DNA from 3 places in the Erwinia billingiae Eb661 genome. Region 1 is predicted to be linked to each of the others. Evidence: predicted binding sites of a transcription regulator. Region 1 holds the regulator's gene; each other region holds the start of a gene.
What was found. The regulator PhoB, encoded in region 1, activates phosphate uptake and scavenging genes when phosphate is short. The targets are predictions, from matches to a motif close to CTGTCATAAAACTGNCNNAT.
Positions count from the first base shown of each region.

Region 2: a site for PhoB is predicted at 3,451-3,470, ahead of serA (phosphoglycerate dehydrogenase). Genes of this name have one in related genera too.
Region 3: a site for PhoB is predicted at 7,244-7,263, ahead of glpT (glycerol-3-phosphate transporter). Genes of this name have one in related genera too.

Region 1 is NC_014306.1:1,133,203-1,143,062, forward strand. Features, by position in the region: gene EBC_RS06510 (SbcC/MukB-like Walker B domain-containing protein) at 1-2,772, opposite strand, end outside; gene sbcD (exonuclease subunit SbcD) at 2,769-3,992, opposite strand; gene phoB (phosphate response regulator transcription factor PhoB) at 4,192-4,881, shown strand; gene phoR (phosphate regulon sensor histidine kinase PhoR) at 4,905-6,218, shown strand; gene EBC_RS06530 (PstS family phosphate ABC transporter substrate-binding protein) at 6,237-7,163, shown strand; gene EBC_RS06535 (cobalamin-independent methionine synthase II family protein) at 7,339-8,442, shown strand; gene brnQ (branched-chain amino acid transport system II carrier protein) at 8,849-9,860, shown strand, end outside.
Region 2 is NC_014306.1:4,060,873-4,070,732, reverse strand. Features, by position in the region: gene argO (arginine exporter ArgO) at 1-620, shown strand, start outside; gene EBC_RS19985 (oxidative stress defense protein) at 807-1,532, shown strand; gene EBC_RS19980 (LysR family transcriptional regulator ArgP) at 1,612-2,508, opposite strand; gene rpiA (ribose-5-phosphate isomerase RpiA) at 2,713-3,372, shown strand; gene serA (phosphoglycerate dehydrogenase) at 3,676-4,911, shown strand; gene EBC_RS19965 (5-formyltetrahydrofolate cyclo-ligase) at 5,001-5,588, opposite strand; RNA gene ssrS (6S RNA) at 5,686-5,869, opposite strand; gene zapA (cell division protein ZapA) at 5,912-6,241, opposite strand; gene EBC_RS19955 (YecA/YgfB family protein) at 6,413-6,991, shown strand; gene pepP (Xaa-Pro aminopeptidase) at 7,017-8,330, shown strand; gene ubiH (2-octaprenyl-6-methoxyphenyl hydroxylase) at 8,330-9,508, shown strand; gene ubiI (FAD-dependent 2-octaprenylphenol hydroxylase) at 9,522-9,860, shown strand, end outside.
Region 3 is NC_014306.1:250,596-260,455, forward strand. Features, by position in the region: gene EBC_RS02545 (thioesterase family protein) at 1-126, opposite strand, end outside; gene pldA (phospholipase A) at 298-1,176, shown strand; gene recQ (ATP-dependent DNA helicase RecQ) at 1,231-3,057, shown strand; gene rhtB (homoserine/homoserine lactone efflux protein) at 3,104-3,727, opposite strand; gene pldB (lysophospholipase L2) at 3,843-4,835, shown strand; gene yigL (sugar/pyridoxal phosphate phosphatase YigL) at 4,910-5,710, shown strand; gene glpT (glycerol-3-phosphate transporter) at 5,748-7,097, opposite strand; gene EBC_RS02580 (carboxylate/amino acid/amine transporter) at 7,365-8,219, shown strand; gene EBC_RS02585 (YehS family protein) at 8,283-8,765, opposite strand; gene metR (HTH-type transcriptional regulator MetR) at 8,864-9,805, opposite strand.

The sequences.
Region 1 (9,860 bases):
CAGCGTAACCGACTGCTCAGATAGTGAGTTATGCTGTCCGGTCAGTGTATTTAACTGGTTCTGCTCTGTCTGCCACTGCTGCAGGCAGGCTTGGCTGCTTTCGGCGTGACGCTGAGAATCCAGACGCAGCTGCTGTTGTACCGCTGAAGTTGCCTGCTCGCCAAACAGCTGCAGGCGTTGGGCTCGCAATTCGCTCAGCGATTCAGCTTCGGTGTTAAGGCGCAGTGCCAGTTCCGCAAGGCGCGATTTTTCGCGGCCGATTTCATCGCTCAATGCCTGCTGCTGAGTGGCAAGGGTCGTCAGCTGTGGCAACAGGTCAGTTAGCGCCTGCTCCGCTTTCAGCCACTGCTGCCACTCATCTTGTCTGCTGGCCAGCCAGCTTTCATGGCTGCCCGGCTCGGGTGGCGTCAGCGCAGATTCGGCCAGCGAGGCCTGCAGGTCGTCGCGCTGCTGCTGCACGGCGGCCTGCTGCTGTTTATGCTGCTGCTCCAGCTCGCTCAGCGCCTGTCGGGTAGTAAGCAGTTGCTGACCTGCCAGCTGTTGCTGCTGCAGCAATGCTGCCAGCTCATTCTGCCGCTGGTTCAGCGCATCTTTCTGCTGTTGCAGTTCTCGCGCGCTTTGCTGCAGGCTGAGTAAGTTAGCCTGACCCTCAGCTTCTGACTGATCCTGAGCGGCCAGCCATTGCTGCGTTTCTTCCCGGTCTGCCAGCGTCAGGGTTAACGCCAGGCCATCGACTGCGGTCTGCCACTGGCTTTGTAACTGTGCGGCTTCACGATCGTTCTCTTCCCGCAGCTGCTGCTCTTTCTCCGCCTGCTGCTGCAGGTTTTTCAACTGTTCCCGCGTCGCCGTGCCCTGATCTTTCAGGCTATCGACCTCGGCTTTCAGTTTGACCAGCCGCTGCTGATTTTCTGACGGCTCAAGGGCCTGATAGTCGGCAATTGCAGGATGCTCGCACGCGCCACACAGCGGACAAGGCTGACCGGCTTCCAGTAAGGCCCGCTGCTGCTCCAGCCCGGCAATGCGCCTCTCAAGCTCGCAGCGCTTCTCCAGATCCTGCCAGTGCTGATGCTTCTCTTTCCAGTTCGCGCGCAGCACCTCGAGTTGCTGTTCGGTCAGCTTCAGCTGTTTCTGACCCTCTGACTGACTGGTTTGCTGTCGCTGCATGCGGGTCTGCAACTGCTGCCACTGCGGGATCAGCAGCGCCAGCGTTTGTCGGAGTGGACGTTGCTGGCTGAGCTGGGCCAGCGAGGCCTGCAGCCGATCTTCCGGATGCTGCAGCTGACGCTGGTGATGCAATTTTTCAGCTTCATCACAGCGGGTTTTGGCCTGTTCCAGCTGCTGTTGCTGAGGCTGTATCTGCCGATCGAGCGCGGTGTAATGCTGTTCCTGCTGAACCACCTGAGCGGCCTGTTGTGCACTGCGTGCCTGCAGTGCAGTCAGCGCCAGTTCGCTCTGATGCTGCTGCTCAAAGCGCACGCGCCACAGGGGAAGGGAGGCACCCCAGCCGGAAAAGTGCGGATGTGCCTGCTGCCATTGGCGGGTTTGCTGCTGCTGAAGTTGCTTCTCAGCCTGGGATTTCTGGTTCTGCTGCAGGGCATCCTGCCGACGATTAAGAGATTGTTGGTACTCACTGACCTCTTTTTCGAGCAGCTGGTTTTGCTGGTCCAGCGTGGCGATGCGGTTATCCAGCGGCAGCACCCTGTCGGTAATCACCGTTTCCTGCTGCTGGCGATGCGCTTCATGCTGTTGCCGTGCCTCATCGGCCGCTTTCAGCTGCTGGGTTAAGCCGGTCAGCTGCTGCTGAGCCCGATCCTTTTGCTGGGACAGGTTCTGCAGCTGGATGCTGAGCTGATGCGCATCCTGCTGATACTGTTCGCGTTGTTGCCAGAGCGGGCGCAGTTTTTCTGCCGGTTCGGCCTGAACCAGACGCGCCAGCTCGCCGCTGTCATGTTGCCAGGCGCTTTCGGCCTGCTGATGATCGTCTTCGGCCGCTTTCAGCGCCTGCAAGGCCGCGTGATATTGCTGCTGCCATTGCCATAAAAGGCTGTGCTGCTGATGTTGCGAAGTGAGTACCTGCTCATCCGACACCAACTGCTCTAACTGGGTTGTTAGCAGCTGCAGTTGCTCTTCGTCGAGCAGCGCCATGCCGCTGGCCTGCGCACGCAGCGTATCCAGCGCCACTTTGGCGTTTTTATGCCGTTCAAAGACGTTGGCGGACAGGCGACCGTAGATTTCGGTGCCGGTCAGCTCTTCCAGCAGCTCTGCCCGGCTGTTGGCATCGGCATTCAGAAAGGCGGCAAACTGCCCTTGCGACAGCATCATCGATTTGGTGAAACGCTCGAAATCCAGCCCGGTCAGCGCGGTCAGCATATCCAGCTTGTCTTTCACCTTATCGGCAACGATTTTGTTGTCATCACAGCGGGCCAGCTCGACGCGCGGGGCCTGCAGATTGCCATCCACCGCGCCGCGTGCGCGGTTCTGGCTCCAGAATGCCCGCCAGGCCACGCCTTTCACTTCAAATTCAACCTCGGCCAGACATTCTGAGGTGTCGCGGGTCATCAAATCGTTCTGCGTCTGCGAGAGTTTCCCCAGCCGCGACGTCTCGTGGTACAGCGCCAGGCAGATGGCATCCAGCAGGGTGGTTTTTCCCGCGCCGGTCGGGCCGGTAATGGCAAACAAACCGTTGCTGGCAAAGGGCTCGGCGGTAAAATCTATCTTCCATTCGCCTTTCAGCGAGTTGAGGTTTTTGAACCGCAGCGTCAGGATTTTCACGGTTGCACCTCATCATCAATTTCTGCCAGCGTCAGGGTGAACAGCGCCGTCGCCCGCGCCAGCCGTTCAGGCTGTTCATTTTCTTCCAGCGCCAGACGGCGGCTAAACACCTCCTGCGCGCTGAGTTCGCTGAGGGTTTCATTGTTTTGCCGGTCGATAACCTGTTCCCGTTGCTCGCGGCTGCGGCGCAACAGCACCACCTCTACCGGCATTTCCTGGGTCAGTTCCTGAATACGCCGCTGAAGGTCGTTCAGCCACGCCTGGGTGGAAATCTCGATATCCAGCCACACCGGCTTGCCATCTTCACGCGGCGCAATCGCGGCCAGCTGCTGCTCAATCTCTTCCAGCGAGCCTTTGATCATCTGCATCGGCTGAAACAGCGGGACAGAGAGCGTTTCAACCTGGCTCAGCTTGCCGTCGGCAAAGTCGACCAGAAACACGCTTTTGTCTTTGCCCAACTCGTCAAAACTGAGCGGAATAGGGGAGCCGCTGTAGCGAATATGCTCCGTGTTGGCGATGCGCTGCGCGCGGTGGATATGGCCGAGCGCGATGTAATCCGCCGGGGGAAATGCCTGGGCCGGAAAAGCATCCAGCGTGCCGATATAGATATCGCGTACCGCATCACTTTTGGTCACGCCGACGGTGGTCAGATGGCCGGTAGCAATAATCGGCAACGGTAAATCCAGCCTTTGCCGCTCGGCCTGCGCCGCCTGCCAGCAGCGATCGTAATGCTGGGTGATGGCCTCCAGCAGGGTCTGATGCTTCTCATGGCCAGACTGACCGGCCTGGCTGACGGTGATGTCACGCGGGCGAAGGAAGGGAATGGCGCACAGGACCGCGCCAGGTTCGCCATTGCGCTTATTCAGGATCACCACCTGCTGGGCGATATCGTCACTGGCCGCGGCGATCACCCGGGTGTTGAGACAGGCCAGCAGCTCACGCGATTCATTCAGCGTGGCGACGGAATCATGATTGCCACCCAGCACCACCAGCTGACAGCCGGTTTGCTGGAGGTTGACCACGAAACGGTTATACAGCTCGCGCGCATAGCTGGGCGGCGAACCGGTGTCGAAAATATCCCCCGCGATGATAATGGCATCCACCTGATGTTCCACCGCCTGAGCCAGCAGCCAGTCTGTAAAAGCCTGATGTTCCGGGGCGCGGCTTTTGGTGTAAAAAAATTGGCCCAGATGCCAGTCTGACGTGTGGATAATTCGCATGAGATCCCTTTAAGGCGCAAGGCAGAGTCGACGATTATAAACAGCAACGCGTAAAACCCCAGTCTGAATGACTGTAACCTTCACAAAAGTGTTATAAAACGGCGGCCCGGGCCGTGCTTTTTTCATAAAACTGTCATAAAACTGACGCATAATGACGCCGCAAATCCAGTGACATTCCGTCACAGTAGCAGGAGCAATAATGGCTAAGCGTATTCTGGTAGTCGAAGATGAAGCCCCAATCCGTGAGATGTTGTGTTTCGTGCTGGAGCAAAATGACTATCAACCGATAGAAGCGGAAGATTATGACAGTGCGGTCAATTTGCTTATCGAACCCTGGCCTGATTTGATCCTGTTGGACTGGATGCTCCCGGGTGGTTCAGGCATTCAGTTTATCAAGCATTTAAAGCGTGAAGCGATGACCCGCGACATTCCGGTGATGATGCTGACGGCGCGCGGTGAAGAAGAAGATCGCGTTCGCGGTCTGGAAGTGGGGGCTGACGACTATATTACCAAGCCGTTTTCGCCGAAAGAGTTGGTGGCGCGGATTAAAGCGGTAATGCGCAGGATCTCGCCAATGGCGGTGGAAGAAGTGATTGAGATGCAGGGACTGAGCCTGGATCCTTCGTCTCATCGCGTGATGTCAGACACCCAGCCGCTGGAAATGGGGCCGACGGAATACAAGCTGCTGCATTTCTTTATGACCCATCCTGAGCGGGTTTACAGCCGTGAGCAGTTGCTTAATCATGTCTGGGGCACTAACGTGTACGTCGAAGATCGTACCGTTGACGTTCATATTCGCCGCTTGCGTAAAGCGCTGGAACTGACCGGGCACGATCGCATGGTGCAGACGGTTCGCGGAACAGGTTACCGTTTCTCTGCACGTTACTGATCGTTCGCACTGGAGTCTTCACCGTGTTGGAACGCCTCTCCTGGAAGAGATTGTTGCTGGAAGTGGTGCTCGCCTGCCTTCCGGCCCTGATTTTGGGGCTGCTGGTGGGCTACCTGCCCTGGCTGCTACTGGTATCGGTGTTAGCCGTTTTGGGCTGGCATTTCGCTAATTTACTTCGTTTATCCCACTGGCTGTGGATTGACCGCAGCATGACGCCACCGGCGGGGCGCGGCAGTTGGGAACCTCTCTTTTATGGCCTTTACCAGATGCAGGCGAGAAATCGCCGGCGTCGGCGTGAGCTGGGCCATCTGATCAAACGCTTTCGCAGTGGCGCCGAATCCTTACCTGATGCGGTGGTATTGACCACCGAAGAGGGCACCATTTTCTGGTGTAACGGCCTGGCGCAACAGATGCTGGGACTGCGCTGGCCGGAAGACAATGGTCAGAACATCCTTAACCTGCTGCGCTATCCCGAGTTTACCCGCTATGTGCGGAAGCGCGATTTTACCCGACCGTTGACGCTGGTGCTGAACAGCAATCGTCAGCTGGAATTCCGCGTAATGCCCTATTCGGAAGGGCAATGGCTGCTGGTAGCCCGTGACGTCACGCAGATGCATCAGCTTGAGGGCGCCCGGCGCAACTTCTTTGCTAACGTCAGCCATGAGCTACGCACGCCGTTAACGGTGCTGCAGGGCTATCTGGAGATGATGAACGATTCGGTGATGGAAGGCCCGCTGCGTGACAAGGCCCTGCACACCATGCAGGAGCAGACCCGCCGCATGGACGGCCTGGTGAAACAGTTGCTGACCCTGTCGCGGATTGAAGCCGCACCGGCGCTGGATCTGCAGGAAAAAGTCGACGTGCCGATGATGCTGCGTCTGCTGCAGCGTGAAGCGGAAACCCTGAGCCAGGGCCGGCACGAGATTCACTTCACGATGGACGCGGATTTGCGGGTGTATGGCAATGATGAACAGCTGCGCAGCGCCATCTCAAACCTGGTGTACAACTCGGTTAACCACACGCCGGCCGGCACGCGCATCGATATCAGCTGGCTGAGAACTCCACAGGGCGCGCAATTTAAGGTGAAGGATAACGGTCCGGGCATTGCACAAGAGCATATTCCCCGGCTGACCGAGCGCTTTTACCGCGTCGATAAGGCCCGTTCGCGGCAAACCGGCGGCAGCGGGCTTGGCCTGGCGATCGTCAAGCATGCGCTCAGCCACCACAACACCCGGCTGGACATCACCAGCCAGCCTGGCAAAGAGACCTGTTTCAGCTTCTCCTTACCACCAAGGTTGATTGTCAGCAGCGAGTTGGCACAGAATGCGGTTCGATGATCGTAGCGGAACCCTGTGATGAAAAAGCTGTTTCTGATGCTGCTGGCCTGTTTCAGCCTGACCACCCAGGCACAAGAGGGGATGCTGGCCGGTAACCTGACCAGCGTTGGCTCGGATACCCTCGGCAGCTTAATGACGCTGTGGGGCGATAGCTTCAACCGGCAGTTTCCGGGCGTAAATGTGCAGGTGCAGGCCGCTGGTTCCTCTACCGCACCCACCTCGCTGGCGGCCGGCGCGGCGCAGATTGGCGCAATGAGTCGCCCGATGCAGGCGGTTGAGCGCCAGCTGTTCGAGGACCGCTATGGCTATCCACCGCTGGCCGTGCCGGTGGCGATGGATGCGCTGGTGGTGGTGGTCAATCAGGACAACCCGATCAAGGGTCTGAATACGCAGCAGCTCGATGCGATCTTTTCCGTTACCCGGCGCTGTGGCGCGCTCTCCGCGGTGCATCGCTGGGGCGATGTGCAGTTAACTCAACCAAGCTGGGTGTCCCGTCCTTTGCAGCGTTTTGGCCGCAATTCCGCTTCCGGCACCTGGGGCTTTTTCAAGCAGCAGGCGTTGTGCAATGGCGATTTCCGCAATGATGTCGGGGAATATCCCGGCTCTGCGGCGGTGGTGCAGGCCGTGGCGGGCACGCTGAATGCCATTGGCTATGCCAGCATGGGCATTCATCTCAGCGGTGTGAAGACATTACCGGTGTCCCGCGATGGCCAGAACTGGGTGGCGCCGGATGCGGCCAATATTCGCAGCGGCCGTTATCCTTACGCCCGCAAGCTGTACCTGTACGTCAATAAACCACCCGGCAAGCCGCTGGAACCTCTTACCGCCGCGTTTCTTCATCACGTGTTATCCGCTGACGGCCAGGCGCTGGTCACCCAGGCGGGATATCTGCCGTTATCGCCAGAGCAGGTCAGTCAGGCGCGTGCGCTGATTGAGGATCGTTAACACCGGCCAAGATGAATTTTTTTCATGTCTGATGAATTATCCTCGTTTGCGCCAGCGTCGCTCTCATGACACTCTTGCGTCTGGACATATAGACATCCAGAAGTCTAAGAATAACGATTCGTGATAATTTCACCGGTAAATTATGCGCGTGTGCGCAGGTCAGGAGTGACACAACATGCAAAGAGATTCAGCTCAGTATCGTGCCGAAGTGGTAGGCAGCTTCCTTCGTCCCGCCGCCATCAAACAGGCGCGCGAGCAGTTCCAGAAGGGTGAGATTGATGCCGTTGCCCTGCGTCGTATTGAAGATGAAGCCATTCGTGATGTGGTCACTCATCAGCGCGCCTGTGGACTGAAGGTGGTCACCGACGGTGAATTCCGCCGCGCGTGGTGGCACTTTGACTTCTTCGATGGCCTGGAAGGCGTTGAGCGCTATGAGTCTGAGCAGGGCATCCAGTTCAACGGCGTGCAGACCAAAGCCCACGGTATCCGTGTCACCGGCAAGATCGCCTTCGGTAACCATCCGATGCTGGAAGACTTCCGCTACCTGAAAAGTATCAGCGGCGACGCGGTGGCGAAAATGACCATTCCTAGCCCAAGCGTGATGCACTTCCGCGGTGGCCGTAAGGCGATCGACGCCAACGTTTACCCGGATCTTAACGACTACTTCGACGATCTGGCCACCGTCTACCGTGACGCGATTAGCGCATTTTATGCGGCCGGCTGCCGTTACCTGCAGCTCGACGACACCGTCTGGGCTTACCTCTGTTCTGAAGATCAGAAAAGCCAGATCCGCGAGCGCGGCGACGATCCAGAACAGCTGGCGCGCATTTATGCGCAGGTGCTGAATAAAGCCATCGAAGGCAAGCCGGACGATCTGACCATTGGTCTGCATGTCTGTCGCGGCAACTTCCGTTCAACCTGGATCTCCGAAGGCGGCTATGAGCCGGTGGCAGAAATTCTGTTCGGCACCGTGAATATTGATGCCTTCTTCCTGGAATATGATAACGAGCGTTCCGGCGGCTTCGAGCCTCTGCGCTTTATCAAACCCGGCAAGCAGCAGGTGGTGCTGGGCCTGATCACCACTAAAAACGGTGAGCTGGAAAATCCGCAAACGGTGAAAGCGCGGATTGCCGAAGCGGCGCAGTTTGTCAGCCTCGATCAAATCTGCCTGAGCCCGCAGTGTGGCTTTGCCTCCACTGAAGAGGGCAACAGCCTGACCGAAGAGCAGCAGTGGGCGAAGCTGCGTCTGGTGGTCGATATCGCCAAAGACGTCTGGTAACCCTGCATCAACCTGTGTAAAAGGCGCGGAATTCCGCGCCTTTTGTGCATCATCCGGCCATTCCCTGCAGAAATTAACCCCGCGTTGCACAAATAAAATACAAATCATGTAAGGCATCCAGCCGATAACCTGAAGCGATACACTGGCTGGTTCTTTTTTTGCAACATATCGCTCTGCTTTTCCGATCCCGCCTTGCCTTTCTGCCCTATAAACGGTTTACTTAGCGCCGTTTTTACGTTATCCCCCTGTAAACAGATTAAAATCAGCGCAAATCCGCTACCAGAGTGACCACAGGACAGACAATCGCCCTGTATCGGTCTGAAATTCTGGCGTTTTTAGTGCAGGCAGGGTGATGAAGCTGACATCGCGACTTCACTTAACACCAGTACGGGCTAATTTTCTGCTTATGACGAATCGTTTAACTTCCAAAGACATCCTGGCACTGGGGTTTATGACCTTTGCGCTGTTTGTGGGTGCAGGTAACATTATTTTCCCGCCTATGGTCGGCATCCAGTCTGGTGAACATGTCTGGATTGCGGCCCTCGGCTTCCTGCTCACTGCCGTAGGTCTGCCGGTGATCACCGTCATTGCGTTGGCCCGTGTCGGCGGCGGCGTGGATGCGCTGAGTACGCCAATCGGTAAAGCGGCCGGTCTGGTGCTGGCCACCGTTTGCTATCTTGCCGTTGGCCCGCTGTTCGCCACGCCGCGTACCGCAACCGTCTCGTTTGAAGTCGGCATCGCGCCACTGACCGGTGACGGCTGGCTGCCGCTGTTTATCTACAGCCTGATTTACTTCTCGCTGGTGATCGGCATTTCCCTGTATCCCGGCAAACTGCTGGATACCGTTGGCCACTTCCTGGCGCCGCTGAAAATTGTGGCGCTGGCGATATTGGGCATTGCGGCGCTGATATGGCCTGCTGGCGGCCTGGCCCCGGCGACCGAGGCGTATCAACATGCGGCGTTCTCCAGCGGCTTCGTCAATGGTTACCTGACCATGGATACGCTGGGGGCGATGGTGTTCGGCATCGTGATTGTCAACGCAGCGCGTTCGCGTGGCGTCAGTGACGCGAAATTGCTGACGCGTTATACCGTGCTGGCCGGTTTGATTGCCGGTGTTGGCCTGACGCTGGTGTATCTGGCGCTGTTCAAGCTGGGTTCCAACAGTTCAGCTATCGTTGATCAGGGTGCCAACGGCGCAGCTATCCTGCACGCCTATGTTCAGCAGACCTTCGGTGGCATGGGCAGCGTGTTTCTTGCCGCGCTGATCTTTGTGGCCTGCATGGTGACGGCAGTTGGCCTGACCTGTGCCTGTGCCGAGTTCTTTGAGCAGTACCTGCCGCTGAGCTATCGCCAGCTGGTGTTTGTACTGGGTCTGTTCTCAATGGTGGTGTCTAACCTCGGCCTGAGCCATTTGATTG
Region 2 (9,860 bases), 2.2 Mb from region 1:
TGTTTTCAATCTTCTTTCAGGGCATGGCTCTGGGTGCTGCGTTAATCCTGCCGTTAGGGCCACAAAATGCGCTGGTGTTAAATCAGGGCGTGCGTCGTCAATATCATCTGATGACCGCCGGACTCTGTACCCTGAGCGACATCGTCCTGATTTGCGCCGGAGTGTTTGGCGGCAGTGCCTTGCTGACCCAATCGCCACTGCTGCTCAATCTGGTGACCTGGGGCGGCGTGCTTTTCCTGCTGTGGTACGGCTGGGGAGCATTGCGTACCGCGTTCAGCGGCAACATTGACCTCTCTTCCTCCGCCGCGATGAAGCAGGGACGCTGGCGGATTGTCGCCACCATGATGGCCGTGACCTGGCTGAATCCGCATGTCTATATCGATACCTTTGTGGTGCTCGGCAGTCTCGGCGGACAGCTTCCGGCGGAAGCCCGCAGCTGGTTTGCGTTGGGCTCGGTCACCGCATCAATCCTGTGGTTCTTTGGCCTGGCGTCACTCGCCGCCTGGCTGTCACCGGTGCTGAATACGGCGAAAGCCCAACGCATCATCAATGCGCTGGTTGGGGTAATGATGTGGGGCATTGCGTTAAAGCTGGCGCTGCAGGCAACAGGTTTCCAGTAATTGTCTGATGGGGATGATTTCAGTCACAAGGAACTCACTCCAGGAATAAAGGTCATAGCCTGATACCCGAAAACGCAATAACATATGCCAGCTTGTTGCGTTTTGACGGAACATTTCTCTGGCGGTGAGGCAATTTTCCCCGTCAGTAAACCTTGATGTGACTTAAATACCCCACGGAGGAACCCAGTGAAGCTTACTAAATTGGCCCTGGCCGCAATGATTGGATTTGGAACCGTACCGGCTCTGGCGCTGGCAGATGAGCTGCCGAATGGCCCACACGTTGTGACGTCTGGCCAGTCCAGTGTTGAAGCCACACCGGATATCGCTACGCTGGCTATTGAAGTCAGCATTTCGGCGAAAGATGCCGCGACAGCCAAGGCTCAGGCCGATACGCGAGTCGCGCAGTACTTTGATTTCCTGCAAAAAAATGGCATTGAGAAGAAAGATATTGATGCCGCTAACCTGCGTACCCAGCCAGAATATGACTACACCAAAGAAGGCAAAGCGGTGCTGAAAGGCTACCGTGCGGTGCGTCAGGTGCAGGTGACTCTGCGTCAGTTAGATAAGCTGAACGAGCTGCTGGACGGTGCGCTGAAGTCTGGCCTGAACGAAATCCGCTCCGTTGAGCTGGGCGTGGCCCATCCGGATGAATACCGCAACAAGGCGCGTCAGGCGGCGATTCAGGACGCGACGCAGCAGGCAGGCGAGCTGGCGAAAGGCTTTAATACCAAGCTGGGCCCGGTTTACAGCATCCGTTATCACGTTGCTAACTACCAGCCAATGCCGGTCGCGCGCATGTATAAAATGGCCGATGCCGCACCGATGACCTCTGCGGCGGAAACCTATGAAAAGCAGAGCATTCACTTCGACGATCAGGTTGATGTGGTGTTTGAACTGCAGCGTAACCCGTAATCGCAAAAAGGGCGCTGTCAGTGACAACGCCCGGTGTAGGCTGCATTCAGGGCTCCCAACGGGAGCCTTTTTTTATGGCTTATTCCGGCTGACGCAGGACGCGATGGCCGTGAGCGATTAACGCATCGGTGACCTTGCGCATCAGGCGGCTTTCTGGCGCGAAGCGGTGCCAGTAAAGCATCCGGCGCTGGAACAGGCCCGGTGTTAAGTCAATCAGCTCGCCTTCTGCCAGCTCGCGCTCAATCTGCAGGTGCGGGATCATACAGCAGGTGGTGCCCTGACGCGCCAGCTGCACAAACGCTTCCGACGAGTTAACGATATGGCAGGGCACGCTGCCCGGCGACAGGTCAAAGTTCTGCTGTAAAAAGGCCTGATGCATATCATCAAGATGGTCGAAGGCCACCGCGGGCGCTTTCAGCAGGGCAGAGCGGGTCACGCCATTCGGGAAATAACGCGCGGCAAATTCCTTCGAGCCGACAAACAGATAATCCAGCGCGCCGAGCTGATCCACCAGGCAGCTTGGCAGAGGCTGAGGTTGAATACTCACTGCCCCAACCACTTCGCCACGACGCAGGCGTTCCTGCGTGCGGCTTTCATCTTCCACCTGCAGGTTCAGACGCACCGGAGAGTCGGTTAATACGGTTTTCAGCGCGGGCAGCAGCCAGGTTGCCAGACTGTCGGCGTTTATCGCCAGCGACAGCAGCAATGGCGTGGTGCCGCTGTTCTCATCGCCCAGCCACTCCTCTTCCAGCAGTTCAACCTGGTGCAGTAACGCCAGCAGCTTTTGCCCTTGCTCGGTTGGGCGTGGCGGCACGGTACGCACCAGCAGCGGCTGGCCGAACATGTTCTCCAACTGCTTGATTCGTTGTGAGACTGCCGACTGGGTAATGCAAAGCTTTTGTGCTGCGCGTTCGAAGCCGCGCTCGCGAATCACTGCATCCAGCGCCTGAAGCGTGCGATAATCCGGGCGTTTCATAGTGGGTGATAACTCTCTTTCAGGTGTGGAAACTGCACTATGCCATATTTTTGTCACTTTGCCCTGGGCAAAGGCGACATTATCCCGCTTCAGGTTTGTGGCCTGGCTTCCAAAGTGCCAACAAAGCCCGCGTGAAGGCAGTCATTTCCATCGGGTTGTTTTATACTAGCGCCACACTGTAGCTGTACGGAATCTAAACTTACCATGACACAGGATGAACTGAAAAAGGCCGTCGGTTGGGCAGCGCTGGACTATGTTACCCCGGGCACCATTGTCGGTGTGGGGACGGGTTCTACTGCCGCTCACTTTATCGATGCGTTGGGCTCGATCAAACACCAGATTGACGGTGCGGTCTCCAGCTCTGAGGCTTCAACAGAGAAGCTGAAAAGCCTGGGTATTCAGGTGTTCGACCTCAACGAGATTGACTCCCTGTCGGTCTACGTCGATGGCGCTGATGAGATCAATGGCATGATGCAGATGATCAAAGGCGGTGGCGCGGCGCTGACGCGGGAGAAAATCATCTCTGCGGTGGCGGATAAGTTTGTCTGTATAGCGGATGAGTCTAAACAGGTTGATGTGCTGGGCGGTTTCCCGCTGCCGGTGGAAGTGATCCCGATGGCCCGCAGTTTTGTGGCGCGTGAACTGGTGAAGCTGGGCGGCCTGCCGGAATACCGTCAGCATGTGCTGACCGATAACGGCAACATTATTCTCGACGTGCATAATCTGAAAATTCTGGACCCGATTGCGCTGGAGAAAGCGATTAATGCGCTGCCAGGCGTGGTCACGGTGGGGCTGTTTGCTGCACGCTGTGCCGACGTTGCGCTGATTGGTACCGCCAACGGTGTGAAGACCATAGTAAAATGATCTTACCGGCGCCGCCCCGGCGTCGGTTATTTTCTGATAAAAAACATCTTTTCTGAACCCGATGAAATTTGGTGACTTATGTCACATAACTTTCATGCGCAGGCGTATCCTGCTAATCCTTTTCACCATTCCCCGATTATCTGCCAAATTGTGCTGCCTTGCCTGTTAGCCGTGCTGGCATCCAGGCAATCGTTTGTATTGCCGCAGCCGTAAATTTTGATATTTTGGCAGAAGGCTATCTTATACCCGGATGTAGATAGGGGTAAGCTGGCACTTCTGAAGTCGCAAAAATAGGGTCGGGAAATGGCAAAAGTATCACTGGAGAAAGACAAGATTAAGTTCCTGTTGGTGGAAGGCGTCCACCAGAGCGCGGTCGAGAATTTGCGCGCATCAGGGTACACCAACATCGAATTTCATAAAGGTGCGCTGGACAGCGACGCTCTGAAAGAGTCCATCCGCGACGCGCACTTTATCGGTATCCGCTCGCGCACCAACCTCACTGAAGACATTTTCGCTGCGGCGGAAAAACTGGTGGCGGTCGGCTGCTTCTGTATCGGAACCAACCAGGTTGATCTGACTGCTGCTGGCAGCCGTGGCATCCCGGTATTTAATGCACCTTTCTCCAATACCCGATCCGTTGCTGAGCTGGTCATCGGCGAGCTGCTGTTAATGCTGCGCGGCGTGCCTGCCGCGAACGCCAAAGCACACCGTGGCATCTGGAACAAACTGGCCGTGGGTTCTTTTGAAGCCCGTGGTAAGAAGCTGGGCATCATCGGCTACGGCCATATCGGCATGCAGCTGGGCGTGCTGGCGGAAAGCCTGGGTATGCACGTGTTCTTCTATGATATCGAGAGCAAGCTGCCGCTGGGTAACGCCACGCAGGTTCGCCATCTGTCTGACCTGCTGAATATGAGTGATGTCGTCAGCCTGCATGTACCAGAGACGCTCTCAACGCAGAACATGATGGGCGCAGAAGAGCTGGCGATGATGAAGCCAGGCTCACTGCTGATTAACGCCTCACGCGGCACCGTGGTCGATATTCCTGCCCTGTGTAAAGTGCTGGCGGACAAGCATCTGGCGGGCGCGGCAATTGACGTGTTCCCGGAAGAACCTGCGACCAACAGCGATCCGTTCCTGTCGCCGCTGTGCGAGTTTGATAACGTGATCCTGACGCCACACATCGGTGGATCAACGCAGGAAGCGCAGGAAAATATCGGTATCGAAGTGGCGGGCAAGCTGGCTAAGTACTCGGATAACGGTTCAACGCTGTCTGCGGTTAACTTCCCGGAAGTCTCTCTGCCGATGCATGGCGACCAGAGCCGTTTGCTGCACATCCACGAGAACCGTCCCGGCGTGCTGACCGCAATCAACAACATCTTTGCAGACCAGGGCGTCAACATCGCCGCACAGTACCTGCAAACCACCCCACAGATGGGTTATGTGGTGATTGATGTCGATGCACCGCAGGATGTGGCGGATAAAGCGCTGCAGCTGATGAAAGCGATTCCGGGCACCATCCGTGCTCGTCTGCTGTACTGATTAAGCTGGCGGGTTAACGCCCGCACCGTTAATCACCATAAAAAAAGCCCCGGCAATTGCCCGGGGCTTTTTTTTATAGCGATTCAGCCTTACCACTGCCAGATTTTCGACGGCGTGATCATCGCTGGAAGCGGCACATCCCACTCCGCAACGGGCAGATCATCAACCCGCTGGCAATCATGCCCAAGACCGACGGGTAAAAATCCGTGCTGCTGCCAATTTTGCAGCGTGCGGTCGTAAAAACCACCGCCCATCCCCAGCCGTTGTCCCTGCTTATCAAAGGCCACTAACGGCACCAACAGCACATCCAGCTCGCTAAGCGTGGCCAGATTGCGGATATCCAACGGCGGCTCAGGAATACGCAGCCGGTTGGGTGTAAGCGTCGTGTGCTCGTCATAACGAATAAACAACAGCTGGCCTTCGGAGAACGGATGGAGCACCGGCAGGTACACCTGTTGCTTGTGCTGCCAGAGTTTGGCAATCAGCGGACGGGTATTCAGCTCACCGTCGAAAGAGAGAAACAGGGCGATTTTTTTGGCTTGTTGTATCGGAGCAAAATTAAGCGCGCGTTCGGCGGCTTGCACGGCGGCGAGCTGTTGCTGCTCGGGTGTCAGCGCCCGACGGAGGTGACGAACATGGGTGCGGATATCCTGGCGATCGAGAAGATTCAGGTTCATAGCTCACCGTGTAGTAAGACTGGACAGGGGTAAACACAGAAATCACACGCTGGGTGTTGGACAGGATCGTACCAGAAAGGAACTGCTGTAAAGAAGTGGAATCTCCGAGATGCCGCCGCAGGCTGTAACCCTTGAACCCTTGGTTCAAGGTGAGACTGCCGTCGTAACCATCAGGCTTCTCGGACGAACCGAGCTTGCACACAGGTTACAGAGCGTCAGACTCTGATGGTATTAAATATCGGCTCAGGGGACTGGCCCGCTTGCAAACATCTCAGAGAAATTTTGTACTTCACCGTCACTCTAACACAGATAACGATGAGGTGTTATTCGAACTTACTGCCGGTCCGGTCCGTAATGCGACCCTGTTCAAGCAACGCCTGTTCAATGGTCTGTTGCAGCATCCGGATGCGCTGCTCCATGTTACTGGCATAGTCGCGGGTTTTCAATTTCTCCGCAGCCAGCTCATGGCAAATATTGAGTGCAGCGATAAATACCAGCTGCTCTGTGTTAGTGACTCTAGTGCGAACTTTTAAATCTTGCAACCGTTGATTAAGGTCTTCGGCAGCCATATTCAGCGCATCTTGCTGTTCAGGCGGACAATTTACTCTTAACGAACGACCAAAAATTTGAATATCTACGGGTTGAGCAGACATGCCACCATCCTGACTGATTACTTCGCCGCCAATCTCCCTTACCGCTCAATGGGTTGGGAGGGGCGCAACTATAACTACGCCTTATAGAAGAAACAACCCCTTTTCTGGAATCGTTGAGGCACCTGGTGGTAGCATAACACGAACTTATCCAGCCAACGATGACCAAAACGTATGTCACTATCAAACACAATGCCGGGCTATGATGCGCTGGCTTCAGCACTGACGCAGCAGGGCGTAGGGATGACACCTGCCGAAATGCACGGTTTACTCAGCGGGATGATCTGTGGCGGCACGCAGGACAGCAGCTGGCAAACCCTGGTTCATGAGCTGACCAACGAAGGCATGGCGTTTTCCCAGTCGCTGGCTTTGCCGCTGCAACAGCTGCATGAAGCCATCGGAAATACGCTTGCGGAAGAGGGCTTCCTGTTCCAGCTCTATCTGCCAGAAGATGATGACATCACCGTGTTCGATCGCGCCGATGCGCTGGCGGGTTGGGTGAACCACTTCCTGCTGGGTCTGGGCGTTTCCCAGCCTAAACTGGACAAGGTGAAAGGCGAGACCGGCGAAGCGATCGACGATCTGCGCACCATTGCTCAGCTTGGCTATGATGAAGACGAAGATCAGGAAGAGCTTGAGCAGTCACTGGAAGAGGTGATCGAGTACGTTCGCGTTGCGGCGTTACTCTGCCACGATACCTTCACCCATGTGCTGCCAACCGCTGTGGAAGTACAAAAACCGACCCTGCACTAAGCGGGCGCACACTCAGGAGAAGTTGATGACCCAGCAAGAATTTTTACGTCGACGCGCTGCATTGCTCAGCAAAATGGCGCCGGCCAGCGCCGCGGTGATTTTCGCTGCGCCGGAAGCCACGCGCAGCAACGACAGTGAATATCCTTATCGCCAGAACAGCGATTTCTGGTACTTCACCGGCTTTAACGAACCCGAAGCCGTGCTGGTGCTCATCAAAAGCGACGAGAGCCACAATCACAGCGTGCTGTTTAATCGCGTGCGTGACCTGACCGCAGAAATCTGGTTTGGCCGCCGTCTGGGACAGGATGCCGCACCCGAGAAGCTCTCTGTCGATCGCGCGCTGCCTTACGACCATATCGGCGAGCAGTTGCCGCTGCTGCTGAACGGGCTGGACGTGGTGTATCACGCGCAGGGACTTTACCCTGAGGCCGATTCACTGGTCTTCGCGGCGCTGGACAAGCTGCGTCGCGGCTCGCGCCAGAACCTGACGGCGCCTGCTACCATCACCGACTGGCGTCCTGTGGTGCATGAAATGCGCCTGTTTAAATCTGCGGAAGAGCAGGCTGTATTGCGCGAAGCGGGCCGCATCAGCGCGCTGGCACATACGCGCGCCATGCAGAAATGCCGCCCTGGCATGTATGAATACCAGCTTGAAGGTGAGATCCAGCACGAATTCAACCAGCATGGCGCACGCTTCCCGTCCTACAACACCATTGTTGGCGCCGGTGAAAACGGCTGCATCCTGCACTACACCGAAAATGAGTGCCAGATGCGCGATGGCGATCTGGTGCTGATCGATGCCGGTTGTGAACTGAAAGGCTATGCCGGCGATATCACGCGTACCTTCCCGGTCAACGGCAAGTTCACCGCACCTCAGCGCGCGATTTACGACATCGTGCTGGAATCATTAAACACCTCGCTGGAACTGTTCCGTCCCGGCACCAGCATCCGTGAAGTGAATGCGGTCGTGGTGCGCATCATGGTGACCGGGCTGGTGAAGCTGGGCGTGATGAAAGGCAATATCGATACGCTGATCGAAGAGCAGGCCCATCGCCAGTTCTTTATGCACGGACTGAGCCACTGGCTGGGGCTGGACGTGCATGACGTCGGCGTGTACGGCAACGATCGCGACCGCACGCTTGAGCCAGGCATGGTGATCACCATCGAGCCGGGTCTGTACATCGCGCCGGATGCGGATGTGCCTGCCGAATATCGCGGCATCGGCATTCGCATCGAGGACGACATCATTATCACCGCTGAAGGTAACGAAAACCTGACGGCGACGGTGGTGAAAGAGGCGGACGAGATCGAAGCGTTGATGGCGGCAGCGAAAGCCTAATGAGCATCGTAATTGCAGGCGGAGGAATGGCGGGAGCCACGCTGGCGCTGGCCATTTCTCATCTGACGCAGGGACAGGTGCCGGTCACGCTGGTGGAAGCCACCGAACCCGCCAGCCGATCCCATCCTGGTTTTGATGGCCGGGCGATTGCGCTGGCGGCGGGAACCTGTCAGCAGCTGGCGGCCATTAATCTTTGGCCGTACTTGAAGGATTGCGCCACCGCCATCACCCATGTTCACGTCAGCGATCGCGGCCATGCCAGTTTTGTCTCGCTGGATGCTGCCGACCATGGCATTTCTGCGTTGGGTCAGGTGGTTGAGCTGCACGATATCGGCCAGCGGCTGTTTACGCTGCTGAAGAAGGCGCCCGGCGTGCGCGTATGTTGCCCGGCAAAAGTTACCGGGCTGGTGCGCAATCAGCAAGATGTGCAGGTGACGCTCAGCAATGGCGAAACCTTGCCGGCTCAGCTGCTGGTGGCGGCCGACGGCTCGCGCTCCTCGGTGGCGGCGTCCTGCGGCGTGCAGTGGCAGTCGCAGGATTATCAACAGGTGGCGGTAATCGCCAACGTAGCAACTCAACAACCCCATCTGGGCCGGGCTTATGAGCGCTTTACCGAGCATGGCCCGTTAGCGTTATTGCCGATGTCTGCGGGCAGAAGTTCGCTGGTGTGGTGCCATCCGCTGGACGATAAAGCCCGAATCGATGGCTGGAGCGATCGGCAGTTTATTCACCAGCTTCAGCAGGCGTTTGGCTGGCGCTTAGGCCGCATCACCCAGGTCGGGCAGCGCCACAGCTATCCGCTGCAGCTGCAGGCTGCCTCACAGCATGTTTCACACCGGCTGGCGCTGGTCGGCAATGCCGCGCAAACGCTGCATCCGATCGCCGGTCAGGGATTTAATTTAGGGCTGCGTGACGTAATGTCGCTTGCCGAAACGGTAGCGGCAAGCTGGCGCGCTGGCGAAGATGTGGGAAGTTATGCCACGCTGCAGCGCTATCAGCAGCGCCGACAGCCGGATGCCGCGGCGACCATTGGCATTACCGACACGCTGGTCAGGTTGTTTGCTAACCGCTATACACCGCTGGTGGCAGGAAGGAGTCTTGGCCTGATGGCGATGGACTCGCTGCCGCTGGTGCGTAATTTGCTCGCCGAGCGCACGTTAGGCTGGGTTGAGCGCTAAGGAGAAAGCAGTAATGCAAACCTATGATGTTATCGTCGCAGGCGGCGGTATGGTTGGACTGGCGGTCGCCTGTGGCCTGCAGGGCAGCGGCATGAAAATCGCGGTACTGGAGCGTGAACCTGCCGCAGAACCGTCTGTGGCTGAGCAGCCTGCGCTGCGGGTGTCCGCCATCAACGCCGCCAGCGAACGTCTGCTGCAGCATCTTGATGTCTGGACCTCGATTCTGGCAGCACGCGCCAGCGCCTATCACGGTATGGAAGTCTGGGACCGCGACAGCTTTGGTCACATCGCTTTTGACGATGGTCAACAAGGGCTGGCGCACCTCGGCCACATTATCGAGAACCCGATTATT
Region 3 (9,860 bases), 880 kb from region 1:
CTCGGCGTAATCGGGTTCCAGCCGGTCTAAATGCAGGCCCAGCGCCTGGTTAAACGGCATATGATAAACAAAAATGTCACCGATCAGGCGGCGCGCGGCATCCTGAGTCAGAGGGACTGCAGACATCATGAGAATTCCTTTGCGGCAATGTCATTTTAATGGGAAGCAGCTGGCCATATTAGGCTCAGGCGGGTCAGGTTTCCACTTTACAAAAACAGCGCTAATGCCACACTCGCTTTCTGTGTAGAATGGCGTGCTTTTTATCCACTTATCCCTTTATTCGCTCTGGAGAACATTATGCCTATGCTGAGAGGATTGCTGGTTGCAGCCTTCCTGTTTCCCACGTTAGTTCTGGCACAAGAGGCCACGGTCACTGAGGTCCATGACAAGCCCGCCGTGCCTGGCAGTATCATTGCTAACCTGTTGGAAAAGCATGACAACCCTTTCGTTCTTTTCCCGTACGAAAGTAACTATGTTCTGTATACCGACACCAGCAACATCAATAAAGATGCGATCCAGACCTATAACTGGGGCAATAAAGCCAAGCATGATGAAGTGAAATTCCAGCTTAGCCTGGCGTTTCCGCTGTGGCGTGGCATTTTGGGTGATAACTCAGTGCTGGCCGCGTCTTATACGCAAAGCAACTGGTGGCAGCTTTCAAACCGCGGTGCGTCTTCACCGTTTCGTGAAACTGACTACCAGCCACAGATCTTCGTGGGATGGGCAACGGATTACACCTTTGCCGGCTGGACGCTGCGAGATATCGAAACCGGTCTGAACCACCAGTCCAACGGACGCTCAGAACCGACGTCGCGAAGCTGGAACCGTGTCTATGCGCGTTTGATGGCGCAGAACGGCAACTGGATGGTCGAAGCCAAACCCTGGTACCGCCTTCCAGAAAATGAAAATAATGATGATAACCCGGATATCACTAAGTACATGGGGTATTATCGCCTGACCGTTGGCTATCAGTGGGGCGAGAGCATTTTCAGCGTGAAGAGCAACTATAACTGGAACAGCGGTTATGGCGGCGCGGAAATGGGCTGGAGCTACCCGATGACCAATCACGTTCGCTTCTACACTCAGGTGTTCAGCGGCTATGGTGAATCACTGATTGACTACAATCACCGCCAGACGCGCGTGGGTGTGGGCGTGATGTTGAACGACCTGTTTTAATGTTTTTGGGTGAGTGGTTGACGCCGCTCACCCCTCATCAGATTTGGGGAATACGTGTCAACGGCAGTTATTAATCAGGAAGCGCTGGCGGAACAGGTACTGCAAGAGACCTTCGGCTACCAGCACTTTCGCCCAGGACAACAATCGATCATTCAGGCCTCACTGAACGGGCGTGACTGCCTGGTCGTTATGCCGACCGGCGGCGGTAAGTCGCTCTGCTATCAAATCCCTGCGCTGGTAAGAGAAGGCCTGACGCTGGTGGTCTCTCCGCTGATCTCGCTGATGAAAGATCAGGTGGATCAGCTGCTGGCTAACGGCGTTTCGGCCGCTTGCCTCAACTCCACCCAGACCCGTGAAGAGCAGCAGGAGGTGATGGCCGGTTGCCGTACGGGTAAAGTGCGGCTGCTGTATATCGCGCCTGAACGCCTGATGATGGATAACTTCCTCGACAATCTGCTGCACTGGAATCCAGCCATGCTGGCGGTCGATGAAGCGCACTGTATTTCTCAGTGGGGCCATGATTTCCGTCCTGAATACGGCGCCCTGGGCCAGCTACGCCAGCGCCTGCCTGATGTGCCGGTGATGGCCCTGACGGCCACGGCGGATGAAACCACCCGCAATGATATTGCGCGTCTGCTTCAGCTGGACGATCCGCTGATCCAAATCAGCAGCTTCGACCGCCCGAATATCCGCTACACGCTGGTCGAAAAATTCAAACCCACCGAGCAGCTGCTCCGCTACGTGCAGGATCAACGGGGCAAGTGCGGCATCATTTACTGTAACAGCCGGGCGAAGGTGGAAGACACCGCCGCCAGGTTGCAAAGCCGTGGGCTGAGCGTCGGCGCCTATCATGCCGGGATGGACAATGCCCATCGCGCGCAGGTTCAGGAAGCATTCCAACGCGATGACCTGCAAATCGTTGTCGCCACGGTGGCGTTCGGCATGGGCATCAACAAGCCCAACGTACGCTTTGTGGTGCACTTTGATATCCCACGCAACATCGAGTCCTATTATCAGGAAACCGGACGCGCCGGGCGCGATGGCCTGCCTGCCGAAGCCCTGATGCTGTACGATCCGGCCGATATGGCCTGGCTGCGCCGTTGCCTGGATGAAAAAGCGCCGGGTCCGTTGCAGGACATTGAGCGACACAAGCTGAACGCTATGGGTGCCTTTGCGGAAGCGCAAACCTGCCGTCGACTGGTGCTACTGAATTACTTTGGCGAAGGTCGTCAGCAGCCTTGCGACAACTGCGATATCTGCCTGGATCCGCCACGCCGTTATGATGGTCTGGTGGAAGCGCAGAAAGCATTATCCGGTATTTATCGCGTTGGGCAGCGTTTTGGTATGGGCTACATTGTTGAAGTGCTGAGAGGCGCGAACAATCAGCGTATTCGCGATATGCAGCACGATAAATTGCCGATTTACGGCATTGGTAAAGATCAGAGCCATGAACACTGGGTGAGCGTGCTGCGTCAGCTGATCCACCTCGGGCTGGTGACGCAAAACATTGCGATGCACTCTGCCCTACAGCTTACGGAAGCGGCCCGGCCGGTCCTCAGGGGCGAAGCCTCACTGATGCTGGCGGTGCCAAGGCTGGTAACGGTCAAAACCCGCAGCAGCAGCCAGAAATCTTACGGCGGCAATTACGATCGCAAGCTGTTCGCCAAGCTGCGTAAATTACGCAAAGCGATTGCCGACGAAAACAACGTCCCGCCGTATGTGGTGTTCAACGATGCCTCGCTGATTGAAATGGCCGAGCAGATGCCGATCACCGCATCAGAGATGCTGGGCGTCAACGGGGTAGGGCAGAAGAAGCTGGAGCGATTTGGTAAACCGTTTATGGTGATGATCCGGGATCACGTCGATGGTGACGAAGAGTAAGGCAATCAGAGGCCGGGCTGGCTGCCCGGCCTTTTCGCTTCGCCTGTCAGGCAATGCGTCGGGCTGAGGCCAGCAACGCACCCACCGCCATAAACATCCCGCCAAAGGTTCTGTTCAGCAACTTCATCTGCTTTGGCCCTTTGATCCAGCCCGCGATGCGCGTTGCTAATGTGGCATAGCCAATCATCACAATGATATCGACCACCACCGTCGTCACGCCCAGCACCAGATACTGAATCGCCTGCGGCTGATGCGGAATGATGAACTGCGGGAACAGCGCCGCCAGAAAAACAATGCTCTTCGGATTAGTCAGGTTAACCAACACCGCCCGCTTAAACAGCTTGCGACGTGGCATGGCTTTCGCCACGGCTTGCAGATCGATACCGCCGCCAGAGCGCCACTGCTGGATGCCCAGCCAGACCAGATAGGCCGCACCTGCCCACTTCAGAATTTCAAACGCTAAAACGGACTGGGAGAACAGCGCGCCCAGCCCAATGCCGACCAGCACAATGTGCAGCGACAGACCGACCTGCAGGCCAGAAATAGAGGCAACCGCGCCACGATAGCCATGGCTGATGCCGGTGCTCATGGTATTAATGGCACCCGAACCCGGGGAAAGACTTAAAATGCTGGTTGTAAGAAGATAAGCCAGCCACCACTCGATGGTCATGGGTAACGCTCCCTGATAGCGCAGAAGTGTGACACAATACGTCATTGTTTGCGGTTGCGCTACGGGATGACGTGAGGTCTTTCGCAGCGGATGAAGGGAGTGAGGGCTGAAGCCGATGACAGGTCGAAAAAACGGCTGGCCAACGCGTGAAAAGGCGTTTGCCGCTTTTGCTACAGGCCCGCTGCTGGATTTCTGGAAGCGCCGGGAAGAGGGTGAATTTACCGGCGTGGAAGACGTGGCGATCCGCTACGTCCGCTTCAGCGCTGAAAAACACGATAACGTTATTCTGCTCTGCCCGGGGCGCATCGAAAGCTACGTGAAATACCCTGAGCTGGCCTACGATCTGTTCCACTGCGGCTATGATGTGGTGATTATCGACCACCGCGGGCAGGGACGTTCGGGCCGGTTGCTGCAGGATTCGCACCGTGGGCACGTAGAAGCCTTCGACCACTATGTCGACGATCTGGAAACGCTGTATCAAAAGGAAATTGCCAGCCGCGATTACCGTCATCGTTATGCGCTTGCTCACTCGATGGGTGGCGCGATCCTGACGCTGATGCTGGCAAGACAGCCGAAAGCGTTCGATGCGGTAGTGCTGGCGTCACCAATGTTCGGTATCTATCTGCCGATGCCCGTATGGATGGCCAACCAGATCCTGAACTGGGCAGAGAAACGTCCGGCATTCCGTGATGGTTATGCGATGGGCACCGGAAAATGGCGCGCACGCCCGTTTGGTATCAATGCGCTGACCCACAGCCGTGAACGTTACCGGCGCAATCTGCGCTTTTACGCTGACGACCCCGGCCTGCGGGTAGGTGGTCCAACCTATCATTGGGTGCGTGAAGGCGTGCTGGCCGGACAAAGCATTTTAGAGAAAGCGAAAGAAATCACCACGCCGCTGCTGCTGCTGCAGGCCGGTGCGGACAAGGTGGTGGATAACCGGGCCCAGGATTTATTCTGTCAGGCCATGACCACTGCGGGGCAACTCTGTGAAGGGGGAAAACCGTTTGTTATCGACGGCGCGCGTCATGAGATCTTGTTTGAAAAAGACAGCATGCGTGCCGAAGCGCTGGACGCGATCGTCGCGTTTTTTTCCAGACATCCCTAATTGTGCACGACTCAGATATGACTCTCATTAGCGGGCAAGAAAGCATGCCCGATAACAGACAAACCAGAGGTTTTATGTACCCTATCGTTGCTTCCGATCTTGATGGCACCCTGTTGTCTCCGGATCACCGTCTCTCCTCCTTTGCCCGTGAAACGCTGCCGCTGCTGACCCGCAAAGGCGTGAACTTTATTTTTGCCACCGGCCGTCACTATATTGATGTCGCCCAGATGCGCGACAGCCTGGGGATTGATGCGTTTATGATCACCTCCAACGGCGCTCGCGTGCACAATACCGCGGGCGGGCTGGTGTTCAGCCACAACCTGGATGAAGACATCGCCAGTGAGTTGTTTGCGATGCACCACGACCATCAGGACATCTTCACCAACGTCTATCGCGATGAAGAGTGGTTCCTGAACCGCAATCGTCCTGAAGAGATGGATTTTTTCCGTGAGTCCGACTTCAACTATCAGATCTATCAACCGGGTTCGCTGCCAACCGATGGCATCAGCAAGGTGTTCTTTACCTGTGGTAAGCCCGAACTGCTGATCCCGCTGGAAGAAGCGCTGATCGCACGCTGGGGTGACCGGGTTAACGTCAGTTTCTCGCTGCCAACCTGTCTGGAAGTGATGGCGGGTGGCGTCTCTAAAGGCCACGCGCTGGATGCCGTCTCGCAATCGCTGGGTTACAGCCTGAAGGACTGCATTTCCTTTGGTGACGGCATGAATGATAAAGAGATGCTGAGCATGGCGGGCAAAGGCTGCATCATGAGCAACTCTCACCAGCGCCTGAAAGATTTCCTGCCGGAGCTGGAAGTGATTGGCAGCAACGCGGATAACGCGGTGCCGCATTACCTGCGCAAGATGTACAACGTGTAAGCCGTAATAACCGCCCCGAATCCGGGGCGGTCTCACGTTATTCAGCCGACTTCAGCTGCTGTTTATGTTTGTTTTCACTGAGCATGGTCAGCAGCAGGAAGATCACCGCCAGCACGCAGCCGCCAATCATGATGATAAAGCCGCCGTCCCAGCCAAAGTAATCCACGGTATAACCGACAATCGCGCTTGCCGCGACCGATCCGCCAAGGTAACCAAACAAACCTGTAAAGCCTGCCGCCGTGCCTGCCGCCTTTTTCGGTGCCAGTTCCAGCGCATGCAGTCCAATCAGCATCACCGGGCCATAAATCAGGAAGCCGATGACGATCATACAGGCCATATCGATCCCCGGATTGCCTGCGGGATTCATCCAGTAAATCACCGTGGCAATGGTCACCAGCACCATAAAGAACACCCCGGTCGCTCCGCGATTGCCCTTAAAGACTTTGTCCGACATCCAGCCGCACAGCAACGTTCCTGGGATCCCGGCGTATTCGTAGAAGAAATATGCCCAGGAGGATTTATCCAGCGCGAAGTGCTTAACCTCTTTCAGGTAGGTCGGTGACCAGTCGAGGATGCCGTAACGCAGCAGATACACGAACACGTTCGCCAGCGCGATGTACCACAGCAGTTTGTTCGGCAGAACGTACTGCATAAAGATCTGCTTAGCGGTCAGCTCCTCTTCATGCTTCTCATCGTAATCCACCGGATAGTCGTTCTTGTACTCTTCAATCGGCGGCAAACCACAGGATTGTGGCGTGTCTCGCATCAGCGCAAAGGCAAAAACAGCCACCAGAATCGCGCCGAACGCCGGCATATAGAGCGCTGCTTTCCAGTCGTTAAACCACGCCATGCCCAGCAGGAACAGCAACGGTGGGATGCCGCCGCCAACGTTATGTGCACAGTTCCACACCGACACAATGCCGCCACGCTCTTTCTGTGACCACCAGTGAACCATGGTTCGCCCGCACGGTGGCCAGCCCATGCCCTGGAACCAGCCGCAGAGAAACAGCAGGACAAACATCACCATGATGCTGGACGTAGCCCAGGGCACAAAGCCCATAAACAGCATCACCGCAGCGGCCAGGATCAAACCGGCGGGCAGGAAATAGCGGGGATTAGAGCGGTCCGAGACCGATCCCATAATGAATTTGGAAAAACCGTAAGCGATAGAAATACCGGATAACGCGAAGCCGAGATCGCCCCGTGAGAATCCCTGTTCAATCAGGTAGGGCATGGCCAGCGCGAAGTTTTTACGCACCAGATAGTAGGCGGCGTAACCGAAGAATATACCGAGGAAGATTTGCCAGCGTAGCTTGCGGTAGAGCGGATCCACCTGGCTGGCTTCAACGCGCGGCTGATGAGATGCCGGTTTGAAAATACTTAACATATAAGCCTCCAATGGCGACGTTCTTGTTGTTTTAACCTCCGCGGACGCCTCACGTCATCGATCCGTCCGTCAAAGGGCGTAGGGATGTTCCATTTCGCGCACAGGATAGGGGTTTTCTGCTGTTGAGACTGTGAAGGTTTACGCAAATGTTACATTTTTATGACAGCGCGAAAGGATGAAAAAGCGCCAGATGTAAACTAAATACTTTCCTGCAACTTCGGTCATTTCGTTACACTGGGCGCACTTTTCGCAGCAGGGTCTTCCATTGTGACGTTACTGATTGTCACCACAATTTTGTGGGCATTTTCTTTTAGCCTGATTGGCGAATACCTGGCGGGCCAGGTCGATAGCGTATTTTCGGTATTAGTGCGCCTGGTGCTGGCGGCGGTGGTGTTCCTGCCGTTTCTGCGCTGGCGTGGCTATCGGGCCTCGACCATCCTGATGTACATGGCGGTGGGCGCATTGCAGCTCGGCATCATGTATCTGATCAGTTTCCAGGCCTATCTCTACCTCAGCGTGCAGGAATTCCTGCTGTTTACGGTGATGACGCCGCTGTACGTGACGCTGGTTTATGATTTGCTGACCGGCCGCGGCGTGCGCTGGGGCTATGCCCTTAGCGCGATGCTGGCGGTGGGCGGCGCGGCTATCATCCGCTACGACAAAGTCAGCGATCATTTCTGGTTCGGCCTGATGCTGGTGCAACTGGCGAACCTCATCTTTGCCATTGGCATGGTCGGGTATAAGCGCCTGCAGGAAATCCGGCCGGTACCGCAGCACACCGCGTTCTCCTGGTTCTATCTGGGCGCGGCGATGATTGCCGTTGTGGCGTGGTTTATGTGGGGAAATCCGCAAAAATTACCGACAACTTCGCTGCAGTGGGGCATTTTGATCTGGCTGGGTGTGGTGGCGTCTGGGCTGGGCTACTTTATGTGGAACTATGGTGCGACGCAGGTTGATGCCGGCACGCTGGGGATCATGAACAACATGCATGTGCCCGCCGGACTGCTGGTGAACCTGGCGATCTGGCAGCAGCAGCCACACTGGCCGAGCTTTATTATTGGTGCCGCGGTTATTTTCGCTTCATTGCTGGTGCACCGACACTGGATCGTGAAAGGCCGATAGCATGGGGAACGTGCGGGGATAACGGGCAGGAAAAACGGGCAGACTGCTGCTGCCCGTTATGACTTACTTGGCTTTTGGCACAACCGCAGGACGGATTTTCATGGTCAGTCCTTTCAGGAAGTTACGCAGGATCTGATCGCCGCACTCGCGGTAGTTTTTGTGACCCGGCTTGCGGAAAATCGCCCCAATCTCAGACTGTCCCACCGCAAAATCCGCCATCTTCAGAATGTCGAGAATGTCGGTGGTTTTCAGATCGAACGCCACGCGCAGCTTCTTCATCATGATGTTATTGGTCATCTTGCGCTCGATGGACGGCTCTGGTGCATCTTCACTTTTGCCGCGGCGCTGGAAAATCAGGCCATTCAGGAAGTAGCCCATAATCACATCCGGGCATTCACGGAAACCGTCTTCATCGTCTTTCTTCAGGAAGCTGTTGATTTCGGCTTCGGTGACTTCTGTTTCTGCCAGCGCCAAAATTGCCACAACCTGCGCATCGCTCAGGTTAAGCATGAAGCGCACGCTGCGCAGAACGTCGTTATTAGTCATAAAAATCTCATCAGGGATCAAAGGCTGTTGTGCGCATTATAGTGACAAATGGCCGTTGATACAGGAAAACCCACCAGCGATTCAGGCTGGCAGGTAAATCAGGAGTGGGTCAGCGGAGAGGGCAGTGCGGCACCGGGCTGAGAAGCGTCTCTGACCAGCGGCAGATGATCGCAGGCATGCTGGCGGGCAGAACGGATAAAGGCTTCGGTCACCGGCTGACGCTGTTCACCATCACGCACGGCGGCATACAGACGACTCCACAGGCCATCACCCAGCGTTTTGGTCACCACCAGTCCCTGATGTTCGAAGCTTTCCACCACCCAATGCGGCAGTGCCGCAATCCCCATCCCGGCCGACACCATCTGGATCAGCAGCAGGGTGTTATCGACGCTTTTCAGCGCCGGGCTGACGCCAGCCGGTTGCAGGAAGTGTCGCCAGATATCCAGACGCTGACGCTGCACCGGATAAATCATCAGCACTTCATTCGCCAAATCTTCCGGCGAGATATGGTCCACTTTCGCCAGCGGGTGATCCTGGGCCAGCACTAACCTCACTTCAAAATCAAACATCGGCGAATAGAACAGGCCACTGCGCGGCAGAATATCGGAGGTCAGCACGATATCCAGCTCGCCCTGCTGCAAGGCAGGCTGAGGGTCAAATGTGACGCCCGATTTGAAATCCATCACCACCTGAGGCCAGCTCTGGCGGAAATTACTCAACGCCGGCGTCAGCCACTGGATACAGCTATGGCATTCAATGGCGATGCGCAGCGTGGTCTGGTGAGGCTCGTGGCAGGCCTGAAGCGCTTGCTGGATCTGCGGCAACACCTGTTCCGCCAGCTGCAGCAGGATTTCGCCCTGGGGCGTAAAGCGCAACGGCTGGCTTTTACGCACGAATAACCGAAAGCCCAGACGCTGTTCCAGGTCGCTGAACTGATGAGATAACGCCGACTGCGTTTGGTGAAGCTGGGCCGCCGCGGCCGCCAGCGAACCGGTTGTCCGCAGCGCCTGCAGCGTCCGCAGGTGTTTGAGTTCGATCATGAGAGTCCTTCACATCGACAGTGAACAATTTGCGCTTGTGGTGACTACAGTACCT